DNA from 2 places in the Citrobacter sp. RHB25-C09 genome. Region 1 is predicted to be linked to the other one. Evidence: predicted binding sites of a transcription regulator. Region 1 holds the regulator's gene; the other holds the start of a gene.
What was found. The regulator Fur, encoded in region 1, represses iron uptake genes when iron is present. The targets are predictions, from matches to a motif close to ATAATAATGAGAACNACTATCAA.
Positions count from the first base shown of each region.

Region 2: the regulator Fur is predicted to act here: its motif matches at 3,470-3,492, upstream of bfd (bacterioferritin-associated ferredoxin).

Region 1 covers NZ_CP057483.1:1,406,368-1,416,849, reverse strand. Annotated here, with positions in the region: gene potE (putrescine-ornithine antiporter) at 1-1,153, shown strand, start outside; gene pgm (phosphoglucomutase (alpha-D-glucose-1,6-bisphosphate-dependent)) at 1,246-2,886, opposite strand; gene seqA (replication initiation negative regulator SeqA) at 2,910-3,455, opposite strand; gene ybfF (esterase) at 3,653-4,426, shown strand; gene ybfE (LexA regulated protein) at 4,555-4,848, shown strand; gene fldA (flavodoxin FldA) at 4,998-5,528, shown strand; gene fur (ferric iron uptake transcriptional regulator) at 5,809-6,255, shown strand; gene chiQ (ChiQ/YbfN family lipoprotein) at 6,355-6,687, opposite strand; gene chiP (chitoporin) at 6,737-8,143, opposite strand; gene glnS (glutamine--tRNA ligase) at 8,627-10,294, opposite strand.
Region 2 covers NZ_CP057483.1:394,548-405,029, reverse strand. Annotated here, with positions in the region: gene rplW (50S ribosomal protein L23) at 1-262, opposite strand, end outside; gene rplD (50S ribosomal protein L4) at 259-864, opposite strand; gene rplC (50S ribosomal protein L3) at 875-1,504, opposite strand; gene rpsJ (30S ribosomal protein S10) at 1,537-1,848, opposite strand; gene HVY19_RS01835 (A24 family peptidase) at 2,226-2,708, shown strand; gene bfr (bacterioferritin) at 2,692-3,168, opposite strand; gene bfd (bacterioferritin-associated ferredoxin) at 3,241-3,435, opposite strand; gene tuf (elongation factor Tu) at 3,617-4,801, opposite strand; gene fusA (elongation factor G) at 4,871-6,985, opposite strand; gene rpsG (30S ribosomal protein S7) at 7,082-7,552, opposite strand; gene rpsL (30S ribosomal protein S12) at 7,649-8,023, opposite strand; gene tusB (sulfurtransferase complex subunit TusB) at 8,148-8,435, opposite strand; gene tusC (sulfurtransferase complex subunit TusC) at 8,443-8,802, opposite strand; gene tusD (sulfurtransferase complex subunit TusD) at 8,802-9,188, opposite strand; gene HVY19_RS01785 (transcriptional regulator) at 9,188-9,910, opposite strand; gene fkpA (FKBP-type peptidyl-prolyl cis-trans isomerase) at 10,076-10,482, opposite strand, start outside.

The sequences.
Region 1 (10,482 bases):
CTGGGCCTTTGCCAAATGCGGTATGTTTAGCCGTAAGTCTGGCGGAATGGGCGGTTATGCGGAGTACGCGTTCGGTAAGTCCGGCAACTTTATGGCGAACTACACCTACGGGGTGTCGCTGCTGATTGCCAACGTCGCTATCGCGATTTCTGCGGTGGGCTACGGTACCGAGCTTTTTGGTGCCACCCTCTCCCCAGTGCAAATCGGCCTCGCCACCATTGGTGTGCTGTGGATCTGTACGGTCGCTAACTTCGGTGGCGCACGTATCACCGGGCAGATCAGTAGCATCACCGTCTGGGGCGTGATCATTCCGGTTGTCGGTCTGTGCATCATCGGCTGGTTCTGGTTCAGCCCAACGCTGTACGCCAACTCCTGGAACCCGCATCATGTGCCGTTCTTTACTGCGGTTGGTTCATCTATTGCGATGACGCTGTGGGCATTCCTCGGTCTGGAATCTGCGTGTGCTAACGCCGAAGTCGTGGAAAACCCAGAAAAGAATGTACCGATTGCGGTACTGGGCGGAACGCTGGGCGCGGCGGTGATCTACATCGTCTCGACTAACGTGATTGCCGGGATTGTACCAAACATGGATCTGGCAAACTCTACCGCACCGTTTGGTCTGGCGTTTGCGCAGATGTTCACCCCGGAAGTGGGTAAAGTGATCATGGCGCTGATGATTATGTCCTGCTGCGGTTCACTGCTGGGCTGGCAGTTCACCATTGCGCAGGTGTTTAAATCCTCTGCGGACGAAGGTTACTTCCCGAAAATCTTCTCTCGCGTTACAAAAGTGGATGCTCCGGTACAGGGGATGCTGACCATCGTTGTGATTCAGAGTGGTTTGTCGCTGATGACCATCAGCCCGTCGCTGAACAGTCAGTCTAACGTGCTGGTAAACCTGGCCGTGGTGACCAATATCATTCCGTACATTCTGTCGATGGCGGCGCTGGTGATTATTCAGCGCGTCGCGAACGTTCCCCCTTCAAAAGCGAAGATGGCGAACTTCGTGGCGTTTATTGGTGCGATGTACAGCTTCTATGCGCTCTACTCTTCCGGCGAAGAAGCGATGCTGTATGGCTCTATCGTGACCTTCCTCGGCTGGACGCTGTACGGCCTGGTATCTCCACGCTTTGAGCTGAAGAATAAGCACGGTTGATATTTCAAAACAAGGCCGGATGGCGCTACGCTTATCCGGCCTACGTACCCACAAAAAAGGCGCCTTCCGGCGCCTTTTTATTTCACAACAATTTATGCGTTTTTCAGCACTTCGCTGACAATCTCAACCGCTTCTTTCTCAATCTGCTTGCGATGTTCTTCGCCGAGGAAGCTTTCACAGTAGATCTTATACGCATCTTCCGTGCCAGACGGACGCGCCGCAAACCAGCCGTTGTCGGTCATCACCTTCAGCCCGCCAATCGAAGCGCCGTTGCCCGGTGCAGCGGTCAGGCGTGCGGTGATTGGGTCACCGGCCAGCGTACTGGCGCTCACCATTTCCGGAGACAGTTTCGACAGCGCGGCCTTCTGCGCGGATGTCGCGCCAGCCTGCAGACGGTTATAGCTTGGTGCGCCGAAACGGGCTGCCAATTCGTTGTAGTGCTCCTGCGGGTTCTTACCGGTAACCGCGGTGATTTCCGCCGCCAGCAGGCACATGATGATCCCGTCTTTGTCCGTAGACCACGGCGTACCGTCGAAGCGCAGGAAAGAGGCGCCCGCGCTCTCTTCGCCACCAAAGCCGAAGCTGCCGTCAAACAGACCGTCAACGAACCATTTAAAGCCAACCGGAACTTCTACCAGCTTACGGCCCAGGTCGTTAACCACGCGGTCAATCATCGCCGAAGACACCAGCGTTTTACCGACAGCCACCTCTTTGCCCCACTGCGGGCGATGCTGGAACAGGTAGTTGATCGCCACCGCCAGATAGTGGTTCGGGTTCATCAGCCCCGCCGGGGTTACGATGCCATGACGGTCGTAATCCGGGTCGTTTGCGAACGCCAAATCGAACTTATCACGCAGCGCCAACAGCCCAGCCATCGCACATTCAGAGGAGCAGTCCATGCGGATCGCGCCATCTTTATCGAGATGCATAAAGCGGAAAGTCTGATCGACCTGGTCGTTAACGATGGTCAGGTTGAGTTTGTAATGTTCACCAATACGCTTCCAGTATTCGATACCGGAACCACCCAGCGGATCCACGCCCAGCGTCAGGCCGGCTTTCTGGATCGCCGCCATATCGACGATGTCCGCCAACCCTTCAATGAAAGGCTGCACCAGATCCTGTTCTTTAACATGACCGGAGGCCAGCGCCGCATCCAGAGAGAGACGTTTCACCCCTTTCAGGCCATCTGCCAGTAATGCATTCGCGCGGTCTTCCACGACTTTAGTGACGTCGGTATCCGCAGGGCCGCCGTTAGGTGGATTGTATTTAATGCCACCATCTTCCGGTGGGTTATGCGACGGGGTGATGACGATACCATCCGCCAGCGCTCCGCCCTTTTTGTTATGGACCAGGATTGCGTTTGAGACGGCAGGCGTTGGCGTAAAACCGTTGTTCTCCTGAACAATCACGTCCACCCCGTTTGCCGCAAGCACTTCCAGCACCGAAATAAACGCCGGTTCGGAGAGTGCGTGAGTATCTTTACCCACATAGCAAGGACCGGTAATGCCGTTTTTCGCGCGCTCTTCGGCAATCGCCTGCGCAATCGCCAGAATATGCGGTTCATTGAAGCTATGGCGACCTGCACTGCCACGGTGTCCGGAGGTACCGAATTTCACCGCGTGTTCAGCATTCCCTGCTTCTGGTTTCAGTACATAATATTGCGCCGTCAGTTGGGCGACGTTAATCAAATCACTTTGTTGCGCAGGCTGTCCTGCACGGTTGTGGATTGCCATTGCCTGGTCCTTCTTTGCAAGGGTTAAATTGTTCCGCAAACCTTCTCAATCAATTCCGTCGGGAATTGCATTGACTGCATGATGTGTTCAATCATGCTGCATTTACGGCCAGTGTTGGTGTTGGTAATCACCCAATACGGCGTACCGGGTACGTGTTTCGGTTTGGTCTGATTACCATTTTTCAGCAGCGTCTGTTCGTCCGCCGCAAAATAGACGCGCGTTCTGCCATGCAACGATTCCGTTGCATCGGCAAAGGCGTGCGGATCCAGTGAATAAAGTGTAGACAGTACCAGCATGAAGCGATTGACCGCTCTCTTCTGTTCTGCGTATTCGTCAGACAGAAGCATTTCACGCATGGCGCGCACTTTATCCTTTACAGGATTGACGGGTTTCGCTTCCACAGCCACAGGTTGCTGCGCGCGAACCTCTTTTGCCGCTGAGGCGACAGGCTGTGATGCGGCGGAAAACTTCAACATGCGCCGTAAAATTTCGGATGCGCTCTCGCCGATATGCTTGGTGTGGCTGGCAATATAGCTATAGAGTTCATCATCGACTTCAATCGTTTTCATCTTAATCCAGTGCGGTGTCTTATCTGAATACAAGTCGTCAGGATTATCTGAACACAGTGTAAAGGCAAATCCTGACAGCGGATAGCGTCAAACCTGGCTGAACGTAAAACTCGGAGTAAACCGTAATGGTTGCAGCCCAGTTGTAGAATGGTCAACATAATACCCTAACCCGACGAAGCGAAAAAAAGAACTTTGCCATGAAATTGAATATCCGAGCGCAATCTGCACAAAACCTGCACAATAATTCTCCCATCGTCCTGGTTCACGGTCTGTTTGGCAGTCTGGATAATCTCGGCGTCCTGGCGCGCGACCTGGTAAACGACCACGATGTTATTCAGGTCGACATGCGCAACCACGGCCTGTCGCCCCGCGATCCGCAAATGAACTACGCGGTTATGGCGCAGGATCTGCTGGATACGCTGGATGCCCAGCAGATCGACAAAGCCACCTTTATTGGTCACTCAATGGGTGGCAAAGCGGTAATGGCGCTGACCGCATTAGCACCGGAGCGAGTCGATAAGTTAGTGGCAATCGATATTGCGCCGGTGGATTACCCTGTCCGCCGCCACGATGAAATTTTCACGGCCATCAACGCGGTAACGGCATCGGAGGCGCAAACCCGGCAGCAGGCGGCTGTGGTGATGCGCGAGCATCTTAACGAAGAAGGGGTGATTCAGTTTTTGCTGAAATCCTGGGCTGACGGCGAGTGGCGCTTTAACGTTCCGGTGCTGTGGGAGCAATACCCGCATATCGTCGGCTGGGAGACAATCCCGGCCTGGGACCACCCGGCGCTGTTTATTCCCGGCGGCAACTCCCCTTATGTCACCGAAGCGTATCGCGCCGACCTGCTCGCCCAGTTTCCGCAGGCGCGAGCCCACGTGATTGCCGGTGCGGGTCACTGGGTACATGCAGAAAAGCCCGAGGCTGTCCTGCGCGCCATCCGTCGTTATCTGAACGACACGGCGAACTGATTAAAAACTCGGCGTCCGTGCGCGATTACGCGCGCGAACGTTGGCGCGCCCCACTCGCTGATGTATGATGGCGCGCTATCCATCCGGGCTGACGCCCGACTGATTGTTCCCCCGAAATCACCAGGATCATGGCCAAAGAACAAACGGACCGTACGACATTAGATCTGTTCGCGCACGAGCGTCGTCCGGGAAGACCCAAAACCAATCCGCTTTCGCGCGATGAACAGCTGCGCATTAATAAGCGTAACCAGCTAAAACGCGACAAAGTTCGTGGCCTTAAGCGTGTCGAACTTAAGCTCAACGCGGAAGCCGTTGACGCCTTAAACGAACTGGCAGAATCCCGTAACATAAGTCGCAGCGAGCTGATTGAAGAAATGCTGATGTCCCAACTGGCAGCCTTGCGCAGTCAGACTCAGGGCTAGAAACCTCACATCCTCCACTTTCGTGTAGCATGAAGTGCACTCCTGCACGTTTGCTATTTCCGCATACCTGACTGTTCTGCTATGATTGCCCTTATCTGTGGGCAATTCGCCCCAACCATTTCAATGAGTTTCAAGAGGTTACTTCACTCATGGCAATCACTGGCATCTTTTTCGGCAGCGACACCGGGAATACCGAAAATATCGCAAAAATGATTCAGAAACAGCTTGGTAAAGACGTTGCTGATGTTCATGACATTGCTAAAAGCAGCAAAGAAGACCTGGAAGGGTATGACATTCTGCTGCTCGGCATCCCAACCTGGTACTACGGCGAAGCGCAATGCGACTGGGATGACTTCTTTCCGACCCTCGAAGAAGTTGATTTCAATGGCAAACTGGTGGCTCTTTTCGGCTGTGGCGACCAGGAAGATTATGCAGAATACTTCTGCGACGCGTTAGGAACTATTCGCGACATCATTGAGCCGCGCGGCGCAACCATCGTGGGTCACTGGCCGACGGCGGGTTACCACTTCGAAGCGTCTAAAGGTCTGGCAGATGACGACCATTTTGTCGGTCTGGCCATTGATGAAGATCGCCAGCCGGAGTTGACCGCTGAGCGCGTGGAAAAATGGGTAAAACAGATTTCCGAAGAATTGCATCTCGACGAAATTATTAACGCCTGATGTTATGCGGCGTAAACATGGTTTGCGCCGCATCAATAGACAGAACCAATCAAAATAATTGCTACAAATTTGTAACTTCCTTGCCCATCCCTGTACAATATGCAGGAGTTATTAGGTGGCGCTCTCATTTCCAGGCAATACCTCGTTATTATTAACATTTGCCAGAGCCTTGCGGTTTTCATTTAGACACGGCAGTCCTATAATGAATCGCAATATCTCGAGTGCAATTTCTGTCACTTCTTGTATGAAGTGAATCGTTTAGCAACAGGACAGATTCCGCATGACTGACAACAATACCGCATTAAAGAAGGCTGGCCTGAAAGTAACGCTTCCACGTTTGAAAATTTTGGAAGTTCTTCAGGGCCCGGAAAACCATCACGTCAGTGCGGAAGATTTATACAAACGACTGATCGACATGGGTGAAGAAATTGGTCTGGCGACCGTTTATCGCGTGCTGAACCAGTTTGATGACGCCGGTATCGTAACCCGCCACAATTTTGAAGGCGGCAAATCCGTTTTTGAACTGACGCAGCAACATCATCACGATCACCTGATCTGCCTTGACTGTGGGAAAGTGATCGAGTTCAGCGACGATTCTATCGAAGCGCGCCAACGTGAGATCGCGTCAAAGCATGGTATTCGTTTAACGAACCATAGCCTCTATCTCTACGGGCACTGCGCCGAAGGCGATTGCCGCGAAGATGAACAGGCGCACAACGCGAAATAAGTCACTGTATTCATAAAAGCCAACCTTAGGGTTGGTTTTTTTATGCCCAATAAAAGACCCGCAGAAAATGCGGGTCTTTTGTCTGCCGAACAGTAAGCGTTACTGCGCGCTGTTTTTGGTACGAATTTCATTCCAGATTTTATCGCAATCAGCGTTAACTGCCTGACCGTTTCCGCTATGCGCAGCCTGAATACATTGCTGGTAATCCAGTACGCGCACGCTTTCCTGGTTGGCAAACGCCTGATGCTGTTTCTCTTTCCTCAGTACGTTTAACACGCTCTGGCAGGCTTCAATTTTCTCTGGTGAACCCTGCGCCGTGTTGATACAGGCGCTGTACGCTTCTTTCAAACGACTGTCTTCTTTCGGTGCGGTAGAAGGAGCGCAGGCCACCAGTCCGGATGCCATCGCGGCGACGAGTAACAGTTTTTTCATAGAACAGTCCTCAACAGAGCGGCAGGCACCAGGCCCGCCGCTGCTGGCATTAGAAGATGGTGAACGGGGCAATCACGATGAATTTCACGTCGCGCTCATCCTGGAAGATGTTGCCGTAGCCGCCGCCCCAGCTTGGAATATTGGAGTGGTTGTCGTACTCGGTGAAGTGCAGTTTAAACATGGTGCCTTTCGCACGACCATCCTGCAGGGTGTAGACCGCATCCAGACTGTAAGAAGATTCTTCAATCGTACGGTTTTTATCGTAGTACGCATCTGGATTGCTCTGCCAGGTAGACGGTTTAGCGTCCCAGGCGTAAACATAGGATGCACCGACAGCCCAACCCGGCAGGTTCCAGTTTTTCAGATCATACATCGCGCCGAAGAAGACCGCTTTTTCGCCGTTGGCGTTGAAGTCTGAGCGGTTATCCCACCAGATGTCCAGACGACCGTTTGAGGAGGAGTAAGTCGGGGTCATACGTTGCAGGAAGAAACCCTGCTGCCCTTCCGCTTTCACCCAGGTGCCTTCCAGACGCAGATCAACCACTTCAGCCACTTTGTAGCCGAAGGTCAACGCCTGCAGCCAGGCCGTACCATCATAGATATCGCTTGCAGTACGGTTATCAACCTTATCGCGCGCGCCGTAGAACTGGTAGCTGGTGGAGAATGGGTTACCGGCTAAATCAAACTTGTAGCTGGCTTTCGCAAAGTACTGATCGACATAGCCTTCAGACTGACCAAATGCTGCTTCCAGCACTAAGTCATTTTTAAAGTCATATTTCGCGCCGATGGAGTGCAGGTAATCCACCTTTGTGGTTCTGTCGCCCTGGTAGAACTTATCCATCTCGATATGCCACGGGGACTTATATTCGTTGGTCCACATGTAGGAGAAGCTCAGTGCGCCGGCATCACCATAGTCGAAGTTTGCGCCCGCTTCCGCACCCTGATAGGTCCCAGGCATAAAGCTCCAGTGCGGCGCTAACAGCGTTTGTCCGGTAGGCTGAATATAGCCAGCGCGCGCCCAGGCCGGGCCATATTTAAATTTCGCAGCCGCTTTATAGAGACTGATTCCGCTCTTGTCGCCGGAATAATCTTCGTCATAGCCTTTGTTCTTTTTCGAGAATGCAATTTCGTTTGGATGGCCGCTATCGCCGTTTTCTGCCATTTCGATGGCAGTGAAGGCCGCAACATCCAGGCCGAACATATCAGCCGCATAGCCGGACTGGAAATCCAGGTTGGCGTTCCAGGTGGCGTGAGAAAGATTGGTTTTGTATTTGTCGCCGTCGGTCACATCTTTACGGTCACGCTCACGCTGCCAGTAATAGATGCCGCCGGTCAGGGTTGAATCATCGATAAAGCCTTCGGCCTGTGCAGCAGGAGCAACAACCAGACCCGACAGTGCTGTGATACCGGCGATAGCCAACGCCAGCGCACTACGTTTGCCACTAAACGTACGCATATGTATATCCTCTTTGACGTATAACCCTTCGTCTTTCAAGCCGCCTTGATGCATCTCGAAATCCATTGGGTATAAATTGCTGATGCAAAAAGCAAACAGCGAAAAAATAAAAATGAAAAAGTAGCGTTGAGAAAGACCTCGCTGACTACAATGAATAGACTATTTTTCGCGACGCGAATTATCAATACCTTTCTGTAACGAGAATGTAAGAGTATGAGCAACCGCACATAATTCATCGCTTTCTGTTACATTTTTTTCATCAGTCAAAAATTGACAGCACAATTAAAAATATCGTTGTTTTCCAAAAAGATGAAATCGGTTTCATGTCATTATCTGTATGATTAACTTATCTATAACAAAGTACCATTCGCATAGCTTATTAATTTTGGATGGTAATTAATTCGCTGCGCAAAGAGAGATTATTGAAAAAGGCAGGGGTAAAAAAAACGCCGCAGAATGCGGCGTTGGAGAGTGCTTTACGGCTTATTCGCCGACTTTCGCCCACGTATCACGCAGGCCAACGGTACGGTTAAACACCAATTTCTCTGCGGTTGCATAGCGGCTGTCGAGGCAGAAGTAGCCTTCACGCTCAAACTGGTACGCTTTACCCGCCACAGCATCTTTCAGCGAAGGTTCAGCATAACCCTGCTTAATGACCAGTGATTCCGGGTTCATCACGGACAGGAAATCTTCTGCCGCGCCCGGGTTCGGTACGCTAAACAGGCGATCGTACAGACGAATTTCCACCGGCAGCGCGTGCGCCGCACTTACCCAGTGAATAACGCCTTTCACTTTACGACCATCTGCCGGATCTTTGCTCAGGGTGTCTGCGTCGTAGGTGCAGAAGATGGTAGTAATATTGCCTTCGGCATCTTTTTCCACACGCTCTGCTTTCACCACGTAGGCGTTACGCAGACGCACCTCTTTGCCCATCACCAGACGCTTGTACTGCTTGTTGGCTTCTTCACGGAAATCCGCGCGGTCAATCCAGATCTCACCGCTAAACGGCACTTCACGGCTACCCATTTCCGGTTTGTTCGGATGGTTAGGCATGGTGACCATTTCGCTTTCACCCTGCGGGTAGTTTTCGATAACCAGTTTAACCGGATCGATCACCGCCATCGCACGCGGGGCGTTTTCGTTGAGATCTTCGCGAATGCAGGATTCCAGCGATGCCATTTCAATGGTGTTATCCTGCTTGGTCACGCCGATGCGCTTGCAGAATTCACGGATGGCCGCTGCCGTATAGCCACGACGACGCAGACCAGAGATGGTCGGCATACGCGGATCGTCCCAGCCTTCAACGTGCTTGTCGGTGACCAGCAGATTCAGCTTACGCTTGGACATCACGGTGTACTCCAGATTCAGGCGCGAGAACTCGTACTGGCGCGGGTGAACCGGAATGGTGATGTTATCCAGCACCCAGTCGTACAGACGACGGTTGTCCTGGAATTCAAGGGTACACAGCGAGTGGGTAATGCCTTCCAGCGCATCGCTGATGCAGTGCGTAAAGTCGTACATCGGGTAGATGCACCACTTGCTGCCAGTCTGGTGGTGATCGGCAAACTTAATGCGGTACAGCACCGGGTCACGCATGACGATAAATGGCGACGCCATGTCGATTTTCGCGCGCAGACACGCTTTACCTTCTTCAAAACCACCGCTGCGCATTTTTTCAAACAGCGCCAGGTTCTCTTCAACGCTACGATCGCGGAACGGACTGTTTTTGCCCGGCTGCGTCAGCGTACCACGGTATTCGCGGATCTCTTCCGCAGAAAGTTCGTCAACATAGGCCAGACCTTTGTTGATCAACTCAACCGCGTAGGCATGCAGTTGGTCAAAGTAATCAGAGGAGTAGCGAACCTCACCAGCCCAGTGAAAACCTAGCCACTCAACGTCGTTTTTGATCGACTCAACGTACTCGATATCTTCTTTTACCGGGTTAGTGTCATCGAAACGCAGGTTGCACAGGCCCTGGTAATCTTGCGCGATACCAAAGTTCAGGCAGATGGATTTCGCGTGGCCAATGTGCAGATAGCCATTTGGCTCCGGCGGAAAACGGGTATGGATCGTGGTGTGCTTACCACTGGCCAGATCTTCATCGATGATCTGACGGATAAAGTTACTCGGGCGGGCTTCAGCCTCACTCATCGTGGGTTCCTCAAAGCGTAAACAACGTATAACGGCGTATGATCTTATAAGCCGGACGGACTGACAACCTTTAGTTACGTAAAAAGTCGCTTTGAAGAAAATATTGGGGTCAATTGCCGCAAAAAAAAGCGGCAGAGGTTTCCCACTGCCGCTGATGATGCGTTTCGTGCTGCCGGATGGCGGCTTTA
Region 2 (10,482 bases), 1.0 Mb from region 1:
TCAGGGTGACGTAAGCTTTTTTCCAGTCGCTACGACGACCGATACGCTGTCCGTGACGTTTAACTTTCCCTTTAACTACCAGGGTGTTAACGACTTCGACTTCGACTTCAAACAGTTTCTGCACAGCAGCTTTGATTTCTGCTTTGGTCGCGTCTTTAGCAACTTTGAGAACGATGGTATTAGTTTTTTCCATCGCAGTAGACGCTTTTTCAGAAACGTGCGGTGCGCGCAGCACCTTCAGCAGACGTTCTTCACGAATCATGCCAGCATCTCCTCAACTTGCTTAACAGCATCAGCAGTCATTACGACTTTGTCGAAGGCGATCAGGCTAACCGGGTCGATACCAGTCGCATCGCGTACGTCAACCTTGTGCAGGTTACGTGCGGCCAGGAACAGGTTCTCGTCCAGCTCACCGGTGATGATCAGCACATCTTCCAGAGCCATGTCTTTCAGTTTCTGTGCCAGCAGCTTAGTTTTAGGTGCTTCTACAGAGAACTTCTCGACAACGATCAGACGATCCTGACGTACCAGTTCGGACAGAATGCTTTTCAGCGCGCCGCGGTACATCTTTTTGTTAACTTTTTGACTGTGGTCCTGCGGACGAGCAGCGAAGGTCACGCCACCTGAACGCCAGATCGGGCTCTTGATAGAACCTGAACGCGCACGGCCGGTACCTTTCTGGCGCCACGGTTTTTTACCGGAACCAGTTACTTCAGCACGAGTCTTCTGAGCACGAGTACCCTGACGAGCACCAGCTGCATAAGCAACAACAACCTGGTGAACCAGCGCTTCGTTGAAATCACGACCGAAGGTAGTTTCGGAAACAGTCAGCGCGCTCTGCGCGTCTTTCAATACTAATTCCATTGCTATCCCCTTACGCCTTCACAGCTGGTTTAACGATCAGGTCGCAGCCGGTTGCACCCGGGACCGCACCTTTAACCAGCAGCAGGTTGCGCTCAGCGTCAACACGTACTACGTCCAGGCTCTGAACAGTTACACGTTCGTTGCCCAGCTGACCTGCCATTTTCTTGCCTTTGAACACTTTGCCCGGAGTCTGGTTCTGACCGATAGAACCCGGAACGCGGTGAGACAAGGAGTTACCGTGAGTAGCGTCCTGGGTACGGAAGTTCCAGCGCTTAACGGTACCAGCAAAACCTTTACCTTTAGAGGTACCGGTTACGTCAACTTTTTTAACGTCAGCAAACAGCTCAACGCTAATGTCCTGACCTACGGTGAACTCTTCGCCTTCAGCAAGACGGAATTCCCACAGACCACGGCCAGCTTCAACGCCAGCTTTAGCGAAGTGACCCGCTTCTGGTTTGGTTACACGGTTAGCTTTTTTAGCACCAGTGGTAACCTGAATAGCGCGGTAGCCATCGTTAGCCAGATCTTTAACCTGAGTAACGCGGTTTGCTTCAACTTCGATTACGGTTACTGGGATAGATACGCCATCTTCAGTGAAGACGCGGGTCATACCCACTTTTTTACCGACTAAACCAATCATTGTATCAACCTCTCAATCGCTCGATGACCTGATTAACCCAGGCTGATCTGCACGTCTACACCGGCAGCCAGATCCAGACGCATCAGAGCATCAACGGTTTTCTCAGTTGGCTCAACGATGTCAACCAGACGCTTGTGAGTGCGGATTTCGTACTGGTCGCGCGCGTCTTTGTTAACGTGCGGGGAGATCAGAACGGTAAAACGCTCTTTGCGGGTCGGCAGCGGGATCGGACCACGGACTTGCGCACCAGTGCGCTTAGCAGTCTCGACGATTTCCGCGGTTGATTGATCGATCAGACGATGATCAAACGCTTTCAGGCGGATACGGATTCTTTGGTTCTGCATGAGACCAGAGCTCCAATTATTTATAGACGAAAATAATTACTCCTCACACCCATTACGATTGATGGGGGAGTGTAATCGTTCTTACGTAGCCCCCCGATTGGGGGCATTGTTAGATAGCCAAATCGGCTACCCGAGGTTCAAATCGAACCTGCCGTCGATTAAGACAAGCCCGCGCATTATACGCAAATCTCAGCCTGACGCAAGGGCTGTGTAGATATTAATCACTGGAGCATTATTGCGAACGACACTCCAGACCGTTCGTAATGATATGTTTCGTCGCCGACGCTTTGGAATGCTGTACGCAAAGCAAACAAAAAGCCGTTGCCCGCCTCATTGCATTCAGTACAGTTACGCGACTTTTCATGGAGGATTATCGGATGGTCGCTGCACTACCTTTCCTGGCATTATATATTTTTCTCTCGATAGCCCTGGCCGTCTACGACCTGCGCTCAGGCCTTCTCCCCGACCGCTTTACCTGCCCGTTGCTTTGGGCCGGACTGGTCTATCAGCAATGCATTTTCCCCGGCCATTTATCAGATGCACTATGGGGTGCCGTAGCCGGCTATGGTGGCTTTGCTTTTCTGTACTGGAGCTATCGGATCATACGTAAAAAAGAGGGGCTGGGTTATGGCGATGTCAAATTTCTCGCCGCACTGGGCGCCTGGCATGGATGGATAGCACTGCCTCTGTTAGTTTTTTGTGCGGCTCTGTTGGCCACCATGGGCGTGGCAGTCATGGCCATCACGAGAGGAACAGCGATATTAAAAAACCCGCTGCCTTTTGGGCCATTTCTGGCGGCTGCGGGTTTCATTACGGGGATTCACAATCTTGTGTCGGGAACGATTAACTGGTCACTTTGATTTGCGATTGCAGGTAATTCTGTATACCCAGTTTCGCGATGAGATCCAATTCCGTCTCGAGCCAGTCGATATGCCCTTCTTCATCCGCAAGGATTTCAATCATCATATCCCGGCTGACGTAATCATGGATGGTATCGGCGTAGGCAATGGCTTCACGTAAGTCCTTTGCCCCCTCCAGCTCTAACCGGAGGTCGGATTGCAGCATCTCTTCCACATCTTCGCCAATGCCTAACTTGCCCAGATCTTGCAGGTTAGGGATCCCTTCTAAGAACAAGATACGCTCAATGTACTTATCCGCATGTTTCATCTCGTCGATAGATTCATGGTATTCAACGTCATTAAGGCGGGTCAGGCCCCAATTTTTGAACATACGTGCATGAAGAAAATACTGATTAATCGCGACAAGCTCATTTCCCAATAGTTTATTGAGATAATTTATGATTTTAACATCACCTTTCATTTTATAGTCCCTCCGCTTCCACTCTCTAGAGCGTAGATGGGGCTACAAGGATGTCAAAAAAAAGAGTGTAACTCAGGCGATTTCTTTAAATTCTGGCATTTGCGTTAACTCATCCTGCATCACTTCACGTGCTGCCCGGATGCATTTACCACATTGATTTCCTACAGGAATAAACTTTCGCAGTTGCTGGAAGGATTGTGGGTGAAACTGACGAACAGCCTGTCGAATTTTTTTATCACTTACACCATTACACAAACAAACGTACATGATCGCTCCCGTTCAATTTCTGTGCAGAGTGTAAATGAGAATAGTTATGATTACAATAGCACAATTCTCTCTGCGCAACGGGAGAAGCATAAAAATTGCGATGAAATGTGACCGCTAACTTGCAGAAAGCAAAAAGGGCGCCGAAGCGCCCTTTTTAAGTGCAAGGCTAATTATTAAATAATTAGCTCATTACTTTAGCAACAACGCCCGCACCTACAGTACGGCCGCCTTCACGGATTGCGAAACGCAGACCGTCGTCCATCGCGATCGGGTGGATCAGGGTAACAACCATTTTGATGTTGTCGCCCGGCATTACCATCTCTACGCCTTCCGGCAGTTCGATGGTACCGGTCACGTCAGTTGTACGGAAGTAGAACTGCGGACGGTAGCCTTTGAAGAACGGAGTATGACGGCCGCCTTCGTCTTTGGACAGAATGTACACTTCAGATTCGAACTTGGTGTGCGGCTTGATGGAACCCGGCTTAGCCAGTACCTGACCACGTTCGATTTCTTCACGTTTGATACCACGCAGCAGAACACCAACGTTCTCACCAGCACGGCCTTCGTCCAGCAGTTTGCGGAACATTTCAACGCCAGTACAGGTAGACTTCGCAGTCTCTTTGATACCAACGATTTCAACTTCTTCACCAACTTTGATGATACCGCGCTCTACACGACCGGTAACAACGGTACCACGACCAGAGATGGAGAATACGTCTTCGATTGGCAGCAGGAACGGCTTGTCAATCGCACGCTCTGGTTCCGGGATGTAAGAATCCAGGAAGCCAGCCAGTTCGATGATTTTCGCTTCCCACTCTGCTTCGCCTTCCAGCGCTTTCAGAGCAGAACCACGAACGATCGGAGTGTCGTCGCCCGGGAAATCGTACTGAGACAGAAGTTCACGAACTTCCATTTCTACCAGTTCCAGCAGCTCTTCGTCATCAACCATGTCGCATTTGTTCAGGAACACGATGATGTACGGAACGCCTACCTGACGACCCAGCAGGATGTGCTCACGAGTCTGCGGCATCGGGCCGTCAGTCGCAGCAACAACCAGGATCGCGCCGTCCATCTGCGCAGCACCGGTGATCATGTTTTTAACATAGTCGGCGTGGCCCGGGCAGTCTACGTGTGCGTAGTGGCGAGTCGGGGTGTCATATTCAACGTGAGACGTGTTGATGGTGATACCACGAGCTTTTTCTTCCGGCGCGTTATCGATCTGGTCGAATGCACGAGCAGCACCACCGTAGGTTTTAGCCAGAACGGTAGTGATTGCAGCGGTCAGGGTAGTTTTACCGTGGTCAACGTGGCCGATGGTGCCGACGTTAACGTGCGGTTTTGTACGTTCAAATTTTTCTTTAGACACGGCTTTATTCCTTACTATAGTGCTCTCCCCTTTGGAGAGAGCACGGGACTTAGGTTTTAATCCTGTGGATTACTTACCACGGGCTTCGATTACGGCCTGAGCAACGTTGTTAGGTGCATCATCATACTTCAGGAATTCCATAGTGTATGATGCGCGACCTTTGGTCAGAGAACGCAGCTGAGTCGCATATCCGAACATTTCAGACAGCGGAACTTCAGCATGGATCTTAACGCCAGTTACTTCGGATTCCTGACCGCGCAGCATACCGCGACGACGGCTCAAGTCACCAATTACGTCACCGGTGTTCTCTTCCGGCGTTTCTACCTCAACCTTCATGATCGGCTCAAGCAGAACTGGTTTCGCTTTCTTAAAGCCTTCTTTAAAGGCAATAGACGCAGCCAGTTTAAACGCCAGTTCAGAGGAGTCAACGTCATGGTAAGAACCGAAGTGCAGACGAACACCCATATCAACAACCGGGTAACCAGCCAGCGGGCCGGCCTTCAGCTGTTCCTGGATACCTTTATCAACGGCTGGGATGTATTCGCCAGGGATTACACCACCTTTAATGTCGTTGACGAACTCGTAGCCTTTCGGGTTGGAACCCGGCTCCAGCGGGTACATGTCGATAACAACATGACCGTACTGACCGCGACCACCAGACTGCTTAGCGTGTTTACCTTCGATATCGGTAACTTTCGCGCGAATCGCTTCGCGGTAAGCAACCTGAGGTTTACCGACGTTCGCTTCAACGTTGAATTCACGCTTCATACGGTCAACGATGATGTCGAGGTGCAGCTCACCCATACCGGCGATAATAGTCTGGTTAGATTCTTCGTCAGTCCATACGCGGAATGACGGGTCTTCTTTAGCCAGACGGCCCAGAGCCAGACCCATTTTTTCCTGGTCAGCTTTGGTTTTCGGTTCTACTGCGATGGAGATTACCGGCTCAGGGAACTCCATACGCTCCAGAATGATCGGGTGATCCGGGTCACACAGAGTGTCACCAGTGGTCACGTCTTTCAAACCGATAGCAGCAGCGATGTCGCCTGCGCGAACTTCTTTGATCTCTTCACGTTTGTTAGCGTGCATCTGAACGATACGACCGAAACGCTCACGTGCAGTTTTCACGGAGTTCAGTACGGTATCACCAGAGTTAACCACACCGGAGTACACGCGGAAGAAGGTCAGGTTACCCACGAACGGGTCGGTAGCGATTTTGAATGCCAGAGCAGCAAAAGGCTCGTCGTCGCTAGCGTGACGCTCAGCCGGAGTATCTTTACCGTCGTCCAGAATACCGTTGATCGCAGGTACGTCAACCGGGGATGGCAGGTAATCAATTACCGCATCCAGCATCGCCTGAACACCTTTGTTCTTAAATGCAGAACCACAGGTTACCAGGATGATTTCGTTGTTCAGAACGCGCTGACGCAGAGCTTTTTTGATCTCTTCTTCAGTCAGTTCTTCACCACCCAGGTATTTCTCCATCAGCTCTTCAGAAGCTTCTGCAGCGGATTCGATCAGGTTCTGGTGCCATTCTTCAGCCAGTTCCTGCATGTCAGCCGGGATATCTTCGTATTCGAAGGTAACGCCCTGGTCTGCATCGTTCCAGTTGATGGCTTTCATTTTCACCAGGTCGATAACACCGGTGAACGCTTCTTCAGCGCCAATTGCCAGCTGCAGCGGAACAGGGTTCGCGCCCAGACGGGTTTTGATCTGACCAACAACTTTCAGGAAGTTCGCACCCATGCGGTCCATTTTGTTAACGAACGCAATGCGTGGAACTTTATATTTGTTTGCCTGACGCCATACGGTTTCAGACTGCGGCTGAACACCACCAACTGCGCAGTAAACCATTACCGCACCATCAAGAACACGCATGGAACGTTCTACTTCGATAGTGAAGTCAACGTGCCCCGGGGTGTCGATGATGTTTACGCGATGCGGTTCATACTGCTTAGCCATACCAGACCAGAATGCAGTAGTCGCTGCGGAAGTGATAGTAATACCACGTTCCTGCTCCTGCTCCATCCAGTCCATGGTGGCTGCGCCGTCATGAACTTCACCGATTTTATGGTTTACACCGGTGTAGAACAGAATACGTTCGGTAGTAGTGGTTTTACCGGCGTCGATGTGCGCACTGATACCGATGTTACGGTAGCGTGCGATGGGTGTTGTACGAGCCATTTGATTCCTCGTTTATCTTTTAGGCGTTCAATTTAAGTAGCCCAAAGCGGGCTGCTTACTGGAAGCGCCCGCCTGGTGACTAAAACTCCGAAGGGATTACCAACGGTAGTGTGCGAACGCCTTGTTGGCTTCTGCCATACGGTGAACGTCTTCACGTTTCTTAACTGCAGTACCTTTGTTGTCTGCAGCATCAGAAAGTTCGTTCGCCAGGCGCAGAGCCATGGATTTATCACCGCGTTTACGAGCAGCTTCAACGATCCAACGCATTGCCAGGGCATTACGACGAACCGGACGGACTTCAACTGGTACCTGATAAGTAGAACCACCAACGCGGCGAGACTTAACTTCGACAGTCGGGCGCACGTTTTCGAGAGCTACTTCGAAAGCTTCCAGTTCAGATTTACCAGAACGCTGAGCCAGGGTCTCAAGCGCGCTGTATACGATAGTTTCGGCAGTAGATTTTTTACCATCTACCATCAGGATATTTACAAATTTAGCCAGCAGTTCTGATCCGAACTTCGGATCCGGCAGAATTTTACGCTGACCAATGACGCGACGACGTGGCATGGAAATACTCCGTTGTTAATTCAGGATTGTCCAAAACTCTACGAGTTTAGTTTGACATTTAAGTTAAAACGTTTGGCCTTACTTAACGGAGAACCATTAAGCCTTAGGACGTTTCACGCCATACTTGGAACGTGATTGCTTACGGTCTTTAACGCCGGAGCAGTCAAGCGCACCACGAACGGTGTGGTAACGAACACCCGGGAGGTCTTTTACACGACCGCCACGGATCAGGATCACGGAGTGCTCCTGCAGGTTGTGACCTTCACCACCGATGTAGGAAGTCACTTCAAAACCGTTAGTCAGACGAACACGACATACTTTACGCAGTGCGGAGTTCGGTTTTTTAGGAGTGGTAGTATATACACGAGTACATACGCCACGTTTTTGCGGGCATGCTTCCAGCGCAGGCACGTTGCTTTTTGCAACTTTGCGAGCGCGTGGTTTGCGTACCAGCTGGTTAACTGTTGCCATTAAATAGCTCCTGGTTTTAGCTTTTGCTTCGTAAACACGTAATAAAACGACCTCATACAATATGAGGACGCCGAATTTTAGGGCGGTGTCGAAAAGGTGTCAAGAAATATACAACGATCACACATTACCAGGCCAACAGGCTGGCGTGCTTAACCGTGAGTCTGACGAAGTCAGTATAGCTAACCCTGACGACACTGTCTGAAATTTGACCACCCAAACCGCGAGCTTCAATGTCTTCTTCCAGTGCGTATACCGTTATGGGGGCATTGCGAAAACTTTCAAGGAAACGGCTACCTTCTATTGCGGCGGTTACGCCATCCTGGAGCAATAAAAGTTCATCGCCGTCCTGAAGCAGACGCAGCAATGTGGAGATATCGGTCTTCCACGCGGAGCAGTGTAATGTATGCAGCATGCGATCCTCAGAATCTCAGCACGACATCAAATTTGCCAAGCTCACGGCGCAATTCTTCCGGCTCAAGCGGTACTGCCTCAACAACAAAAGATGTGTCGTTATTGAGCCCGCGTTCCCGCAGCGAGGCCGCGCAAAGCCAGCACTGTTCAATGTCATACAGTCCCAGCAGCTTGAAGGTGGAGATGTAGTCACGCATCAGGATGGCGTCCGGTTTCTGTCCCTGCAGGATCTGAAAAACGCCATCACCGACAAAAAAGACCCCGAGATCTTCGGTTAATGCCGATGTCGCCAGCAGAGCATCCAGTCCTTCACGGCCTGATGCGTTGCCATGCGGCGCGGAGGAAAAAACAAAGGCAATGCGTTTCATCAGAATTGCACCAGGCGATCGCAGGTGAGTGAAGCCTCTGCCAGTGCGCCGAGTCCGCTCAGGGTAAATCCTGGCTGAAGATTAGCAGATGCCAGCCCTAATCGTGCTGCTTCAGCGTCATCAACAACACCGCGACGCAGCGCCGCAGCCACACAGATATTCAGCGCAACGTTATGCCGGATATTCAATTGTTGCCAGGCACGGACAAGATCGAACTCATCACTGGCGGGCGAGGTCAGTTGGTTGGCGTTATAGACCCCTTCCCGATAGAAAAAGACGCTGCTTAACGTATGGCCTTCTTCAATCAGCGCCTGCGCAAACTGCAATGCGCTGCTCGCCTGCTGGGTACCGTATGCCGGACCGGTAACCATGATGGCAAAGCGCATTACTTGTCTTGCCCCTGGAAGTCGCCGCTTTTGAACTGACGAATATAGAGGTACACGGTATGTTTAGAAATATTCAGACGATCGGCCACCTGGTTGATAGCGTCTTTAATATCGAAAATACCTTTTTCGTACAGATTCAGCACAATCTGGCGATTTTTGGCGTTGTTGGACACGTTACGATCCGCGTTGACCTCTTCAATGGTGAACTCCAGAGTCTGAGTCACGAGGTCTTCAACAGAAGATGCAAAGTTAACGGCCGATCCCACTTCAGGGGTTTCTGGCGGAATAAAGGTGTTCATGATCTGCGAGAACGGAACGTCAAGGTTCATGTTGATGCACAGTAGACCAATGACACGATGCTCGCGATTGCGAATGGCAATCGTCACTGACTTCATCAGCACGCCGCTTTTCGCACGGGTAAAGTAGCATTTCGACACGCTGCTATCGGCACCGGTCATATCGTGCAACATGCGCAGCGCAAGGTCGGTTATCGGCGAACCGATTTGACGCCCAGTGTGTTCGCCGTTCGCTATGCGAATGGCAGAGCATTTCAAATCCTGCAAAGAGTGCAAAACGATTTCACAGTGGGAACCAATGAGCATCGCTAACCCGTCCACCACCGCTTCGTAGGATTTAAGAATATCAAAGTCGGTTTGATCGAATGGACGTTGATCCAGTAAATCAAGCTCACTGGTTTCGTTGGTTAAAAGCGACCTGGACATGAAAAAAAACACTCCCTTTCAGGAGCCTGTCGTTATGTTTTCAGGGCAGGCTCATTAATGACTTGGATGATTAAATTAATACAGTGGGGGTTTACGTTTCCACTACTAATTATATCCGGCCTGCAATAAAAAACCGCCGCCCAGGCAGGCGGCGGTTCTCAGTGATTATTTTTTAGCGGCTTTTGCATCAGCTTCTGCTGCGGCTTCTGGCTTAGCATCTGCTTTCGGCGCTGGTTTGATATCCAGCAGCTCTACGTCAAACACCAGGGTGGAGTTTGCCGGGATCCCCGGAACGCCAGTTTTACCGTAAGCCAGTTCAGGTGGAATAACTAACTTGATTTTTCCGCCTTTCTTGACGTTTTTCAGGCCTTCAGTCCAGCCAGGGATCACACCGTCCAGACGGAAGGAAAGCGGCTCACCACGGGTATAAGAGTTATCGAACTCTTTACCGTCGATCAGCGTACCTTTGTAGTTTACTACTACGGTGTCGCTGTCTTTAGGCGCTTCGCCAGTCCCTGCTTTCTCTACTTTATAGAGCAGGCCAGTGGCAGAGGTTTTCACGTCTTTCTCTT